Regions from separate parts of the Mammaliicoccus lentus genome, predicted to be linked through region 3. Evidence: predicted binding sites of a transcription regulator. Region 3 holds the regulator's gene; each other region holds the start of a gene.
The links. Region 3 encodes Rex, which represses fermentation and respiration genes when NADH is low (regulators of the CRP and FNR family bind a similar motif). Its sites were predicted from a motif close to TTGTGAAATATTTCACAA; they were not measured.
Positions count from the first base shown of each region.

Region 1: the regulator Rex is predicted to act here: its motif matches at 1,407-1,424, upstream of ACNMOQ_RS00370 (formate/nitrite transporter family protein).
Region 2: the regulator Rex is predicted to act here: its motif matches at 1,240-1,257, upstream of ACNMOQ_RS03235 (nitrate reductase subunit alpha).

Region 1 is NZ_OX344834.1:86,013-88,291, reverse strand. It holds gene ACNMOQ_RS00375 (class F sortase) at 1-360, opposite strand, end outside; gene ACNMOQ_RS00370 (formate/nitrite transporter family protein) at 536-1,351, opposite strand; gene ACNMOQ_RS00365 (MptD family putative ECF transporter S component) at 1,589-2,173, opposite strand; gene ACNMOQ_RS00360 (ABC transporter ATP-binding protein) at 2,200-2,279, opposite strand, start outside.
Region 2 is NZ_OX344834.1:694,365-696,643, reverse strand. It holds gene ACNMOQ_RS03235 (nitrate reductase subunit alpha) at 1-1,201, opposite strand, end outside; gene ACNMOQ_RS03230 (ATP-binding cassette domain-containing protein) at 1,370-1,969, opposite strand; gene modB (molybdate ABC transporter permease subunit) at 1,976-2,279, opposite strand, start outside.
Region 3 is NZ_OX344834.1:878,449-880,727, forward strand. It holds gene ACNMOQ_RS04255 (ABC-F family ATP-binding cassette domain-containing protein) at 1-669, opposite strand, end outside; gene ACNMOQ_RS04260 (redox-sensing transcriptional repressor Rex) at 832-1,464, shown strand; gene ACNMOQ_RS04265 (twin-arginine translocase TatA/TatE family subunit) at 1,477-1,701, shown strand; gene tatC (twin-arginine translocase subunit TatC) at 1,774-2,279, shown strand, end outside.

The sequences.
Region 1 (2,279 bases), 790 kb from region 3:
ATCTTCTACCTCAATCTCATCGCCCTTTTTCAATTTATGCAGATCCGTAAAGACACCTGGATTTTGCCCATCATTTACATGACCAGCAATAACCGCATTTCCATTATCTCCAACCTTATAACCCTCTTTAAACCACGCAGGTGTATTGATATCTTTAGGTACTTCCATCTCGCCATCAGAATTAACACCAGTATGTTCTAATTTGTTAGAAATATTTAACCTCGGAATACTAATTTTCACAGGCACAATCTCACTGTCATAACTTTCGAACTTTTTAGGTTTTACCTTAGTAGATTTCTCACTCTTTAAGTTGCTATCTTTGTTTTTATTTACATCGCTATCTGTGTCATTAACATTCATACATCCACTTGTAAATATCGCTAAAATAAGTATTATTATTATTTTCTTCAAATCACTCACACCCTTTATAGGGTATACGCATTAATTCTTTTAAGGGATCACATAAACACTAAGTGATTGCGACTTTTTTGTGACAAGTTTTCTCAAAACATTCATATATAATACTTCATGATAATTAAAATTTATAGTCACTATTACTATTTAAATAAGCATAAAATAGTCCTATAATCACTCCTCCACCAATATAGTTACCTATACATGAAGCAATTATATTTATCATCACTGGAATCGTACTTAACTCTTCGCTTTGATATAATAGTCCTCCAGTAAATAATACAGTGTTATAAACTACATGCTCATATGCCATAAAAGCAAAGATTGACACACCAAACATAAGCACAAACATTTTAGCTAAAATATCTTTTATTTGCATTGCGATAACCAATGAAATATTAATAAAGAAGTTTGCAAAAATACCTTTAACTAATATAGCTGTAAAGCCTGCAGTTAATGTTTTATGAGCAATAATATTATCTAGTTGAGTTAGCATTTCTGGAGTCATTACATCCGATAAATAAAACAATACAAAAAATATAAAACCACCTAAAAAGTTTCCTAAAAAGCAAAGAGTAAATATTTTCATAACTCGAATGGGGTTTGTAATGCGATAGTATAAACCAACAGTAAAATACATAAAATTACTGGTAAGAAGCTCAGAGTTAGTAAACAGTATAAGAACTAAAGCAAAACTAAAACAAATGGACGCAATTAAATTAATTAGACCACCAGCAATTTGTCCATCTAATGATGCTCTTATCATTAAAACAAATACAGTAATCAACCCTAAAATAAACCCCGACATAGTAGCTCTTAGTATATATCTTTTTCTATAAAAACTTTGCAAAATATCTTTTGTTTTTATTGTATCCACAACATCGTCTATAAACTGTTTCCCATAAAATACTTTATTATTGCTATTAATATCATTCAACTTTATAACCTCACTTCTTAATATACAAACTAGATTATGATTTAATAATAACTAATTGTGAAGTATTTCACAATATATTTTTTAAATAAAATAACTTATTAAATGTCGTAATACTAGGTTATGCAATCAAATAAAAAAATAAATTCTCCTAATCCATTAATTAGAAATTATTACGGATTAGGAGAATTATTTTGAGCGAGGAATTATATGTTCCAATTCTTTTCTATATATTCACACTTACAATACGCCTGAACGTTGAAAATGCTTTTTCAATATTTGTTTTGCGATAAAGCCTCCTGCTATTGCACCAAGGATACATAAGATGAAAATTACTGGAAGAACTTGATATGTAAATACTGAATCAAATGCTTTGGCATAATCTTCACCATGGTTTTGTTTCATGCTGCTAAAATATTTATCTCTCATAATATAAAATGGTAATAACCCTCCTGTTGTCCAAATTGAAAAGACAACATATCCTGTTATTATCCAAAACCATTGTTTATATTTACCGACATTCATAATTAAGTCACCAATGATTATAAGCGGAATAGCGATGACCATTGATGGCCATGGATGCCCCATGATAGCCATAATCACGTTCACGATAATACCGCAAAGTGATAACACACCGAATTTTTGTGTTTTAGCAACTAATAATAAAACGGGTACCGCTCCAAAAAAAGCGATAAGTACTGGTAAAGCTATCATCATAACAGGTACCGCTCCTGTCATACCTACTATAAATACTATAACGAAATATAATGCTGTAAATAAACCAATGTTAATTAAATCTTGTACGCCAATTTTTTTAGTTTCCAAAATTGTACCTCCTATTTTTACCTTATTTATGTAATCTCAAAAAATTGTTTCAATCTCGGAAGTGTCTCTTCAGTTAATGTATATTGCTCTGCTACTTGGCCATTAT
Region 2 (2,279 bases), 180 kb from region 3:
CTAATTTTAAATTCCATTTCACATCTTTTTCATAGCGTTGACCCATTGTGCCATTCGGAACTACGAGTTGTTTAGAATTTTGATCATATACAACAGGTTTCCATTCAGCATGTTCAGTCTTTATACCTAAATCACTTGAACGTAAAAATCTTCCTGCTTTATAGCCTTCTCCATGGGGTTCTAATTGAATAATAAATGGCATATCAGTATATTGTTTAGCATAATTAATAAACATTTCTTCTTTTTTATCTTCATAATATTCTTGCAAAATAACATGTGTCATAGCTTGAGCTAAAGCCGCATCTGTACCTGGATTAGGTGCAAGCCAATTGTCCGCAAATTTCACATTTTCTGCATAGTCTGGAGCTACCGAAACGACTTTAGTTCCTTTATATCGTACTTCTGTCATAAAATGAGCGTCCGGTGTTCTCGTTAAAGGTACATTCGACCCCCACATAATAATGTATCCTGCGTTATACCAATCACTCGATTCTGGAACATCGGTTTGTTCTCCCCAAATTTGTGGTGATGCTGGTGGTAAGTCTGCATACCAATCATAAAAACTTAACATTTCTCCACCTAATAGAGATATAAAACGTGCACCAGAAGCATAACTAATCATCGACATTGCTGGTATTGGTGTAAAGCCAGCTATTCTATCTGGTCCATATTTCTTAACAGTATAAATAATTTGAGCTGCTATTAATTGAGTAACATCTCGCCAATTAACACGTACGTGCCCGCCTTTACCACGAGCACTTTTATATGATTCAGCTTTCACATCATCTTCTACAATTGATGCCCAAGCTACTACTGGATCTCCAAATTCATTCAATGCTGCTTTCCATAATTTCCATAGCTTCCCTCTTACATATGGAAATTTAATACGTAACGGACTATATTCATACCAAGAGAAAGAAGCTCCTCTTGGACAGCCTCTTGGTTCAAATTCAGGCATATCGGGACCACATGAAGGATAATCAATTTGTTGATTTTCCCATGTAATAACACCGTTCTTTACAAAGACTTTCCATGAACAAGAACCTGTACAGTTTACACCGTGTGTTGTTCTAACAACTTTGTCATGGCTCCATCTTTCTCTGTACATTTTTTCCCATTCTCTACTCTTCTCTTCTAAAATTGACCAATTTCCATTAAATTTTTCTGTAGGTTTAAAGAATTTCAAACCGAGTTTAGCCATATATAGAACCTCCTAATATTTGCCCTTTATTAATAAAATTGTACATTTTTTCACAAAGTATATGTATTAGGGGATTACCTATACCGCTTCTCGAAATCCCTAACTAAAGATAAAAAAGCTGAGACATCGATAAATGCCTCAGCTTACAAATATTATTAAGTTAAATATTCATTTAATCTCTATTATTTCATGTGCTAATCGTTGAACTTCTTTTTTAGAATGTGTTACGAGAATGATAGGAATATGCCATGTATTAAATATATATTTAATAAGGTTCATCCCTTCTTCTTTAGTTTCATCATCAAGACTAGAAAATGGTTCATCTAGCAATAATAAATTAGGTTTCACACTTAAAACTCTACAAAGTGCAACGCGTTGTGATTCTCCACCCGATAATGTTGAAGGATATTGCTTTAAGCAATGTTCAATTCGCAAATGTTTAATTAATTGTTTTGTATTTTCATTTTGACTTGTCATAAAATGAATGTTTTCATTTACCGTCATATGGGGAAAAAGTTGATAATCTTGGAATAAATAACCTATATTTCTATCTTGTACTTTTACTAAATGGTGATGATCACTTAATAAATTGTGGTTAACTTTAATCTTACAGTCATCCGCTTCATTCAAACCTGCTATTATATTTAACATCGTCGTTTTACCTATTCCCGACTTACCTACTATTGCGTATATTTTAGGTTCATTAGATTGAACGTTCATTTCAATCGTTCGCGTTTTGAAATGCTTTTTAATTTGAATATCAATCACTAATATCTACTCCCATTTATGATTCTTCTGGTTCAATATGTTAATAGTGCTAATAACGCAAATAGCAAATGCAATCAATACAAGCACCCATATCCAGGCTTTATGTTCTTCTCCTGCTTGAACTAAGAAATATATTTCTAATGGTAATGTATTCGTTAATCCAGGTATATAGCCAGCGATCATTAAAGTTGCACCAAATTCACCTAATGCTCTTGAAAAGCTCATTACAATACCTGAAAATATTGCTCGCTTTGATAATGGTAAAATAATCTGTCTAAAAATCTTACTTTCGCTAGCTCCCATTGTTCTC
Region 3 (2,279 bases):
TCTATCATGACTGATGATGACAATAGCACCCTTAAAGTGTATTAAATAATTTTCCAACCATTCTGTAGTTTCCATATCTAAATGGTTTGTAGGTTCATCAAGCAGCAATAAATCAGGTTCGCGTAATAACATTTGAGCCATTGATAACCTTGTTTTTTGACCACCGCTAAATGAATGTATTTCTCTATCAAAATCTTCTTCAGTAAAATTCAAACCTGTTAACACTGTTTTTATTTTACTTTCATATTGATACCCATCTAATAGTTCATATTGATTAGATAAATATTCATATTGCGATAACTGTTCTTTATATTCTTCGCTATCATACTGTTCAGCATGTTCGCTTAACCATTTTGTTAAGTTATTCATTTTCTGTTCTAGCTTTATGATATGTTCGAAAGGTTTTCTCATTTCATTCATAACAGTATCGGAAGAATCTAATGTCATTTGTTGAGTTAAATAACCCATTGAAACATTTTTACCTTTAGAAAAGTTTCCAGAGTCATATGATTCAGTGCCAGCAATAATTTTCATCAATGTGGTTTTTCCAGCACCATTTCTGCCGACGATAGCTATTCTTTCGCCTGTTTTGACTTCAAAATCGACATCTGAAAATATTATGTCGCCGTCAAAAGACTTTTCTAATTTATTTATTTGTAAAAGTATCATATCTACACCTCTCTATTACTTATTATTCTACATGAAAACACTAAAGAAATGTATCTTATTTGCATACAATATTTGTATAGTTATTTCAAGAAAAGTTTGATATAATTAACCCAATAGATGTGAACGCAATCACATTATTTTATAGTAGAAAAGGTGAGGATTTTGGCGAAGAATGATGTGAAGATCCCAAAAGCAACTTTGAAACGATTGCCACTGTACTATCGATTTGTAAGCACTTTGCATAATTCAGGTGTGGACCGTGTGTCTTCAAAAGAACTTAGTGAAGGTCTCAAAATTGATTCAGCGACAATTCGTCGTGATTTTTCATATTTTGGAGAACTAGGCAAAAAAGGATACGGCTATAACATCAGTTATTTATTAAAGTTTTTCAGAACAACTTTAGAGCAAGATGATATGACAAAAGTAGCTATTGTTGGTGTAGGTAATTTAGGTACTGCACTCGTTAACTATAACTTTACGGTTAATGATAGAATGCAAATTGTAGCAGCTTTTGATCAATCTGAAGATGTAGTAGGTAATATGGTAGGTAAATTAACGATTGATAGCATGGACGATTTCGAGAAAGTACTTGAAGAACTTGGTATTGAAGTTGTAATATTGACAGTACCACAACAAGCTGCACAAAAAGTTGCAGATAGAATAACAAAAGCAGGTATTACTGGAATACTGAATTTTACACCTCAAAGAGTAAACGTACCTGAGAAAGTTCAAGTACATCATATAGATTTAGGAATAGAACTACAATCTTTAATCTTCTTTATGAAGAATCAATAGGAGGGTATCAAGATGGAAGCATTAGCGTTTATCAATACTGTCGGCATTTCAGGACCAGTTAGTTTATTATTTATAGGGGTAGTTGCACTGATTATTTTCGGACCGAAGAAATTACCACAATTCGGAAGAGCAATGGGTTCAACTTTGAAAGAATTTAAAGACGCTACAGATGGCATGACAAACTTCGACGATAAGAAAAATAACGACGAACAAAGTCAGGACAAAGAAGTTAAATAAAGCACGGACATAATGTTCATATAAATGTGGCGGGAATCCTGCCACATCTTTTTTTAGATTGGAGGTAAAGCGGTGAATAAAGACAACTTAACATTTGTCGAACATTTAGAAGAATTGCGTAAACGTATAATGGTAGTTGCTTACTTTCTAATCGGGGGATTAGTAATAGGTTTTTTCTTTGCAAAACCAGTCATTCATTACATTACGAATGATGATTTTACTCAATCATTAGAACTAAATGCTTTCAGAATAACGGACCCTCTTACAATATACATAGCAATGATTGTCGTAATAGCTTTTATAATTGTCTCACCAGTTATCTTATACCAGTTATGGGCTTTCATATCACCAGGATTACATCCAAAAGAACAAAAAGTCACTTTAAGTTATATTCCTTTTAGTTTAGGATTATTTATCATTGGATTATTGTTTTCTTATTTTGTTATTTTCCCTTACTTAATTTCGTTTACAATGGGATTGGCAGACGATATGGGCATTAAACAAACGATAGGCATTAAAGAATATTTTAGTGAGTTGTTTAAATTTACTATACCTTTCGGATTTGTATTTCAACTGCC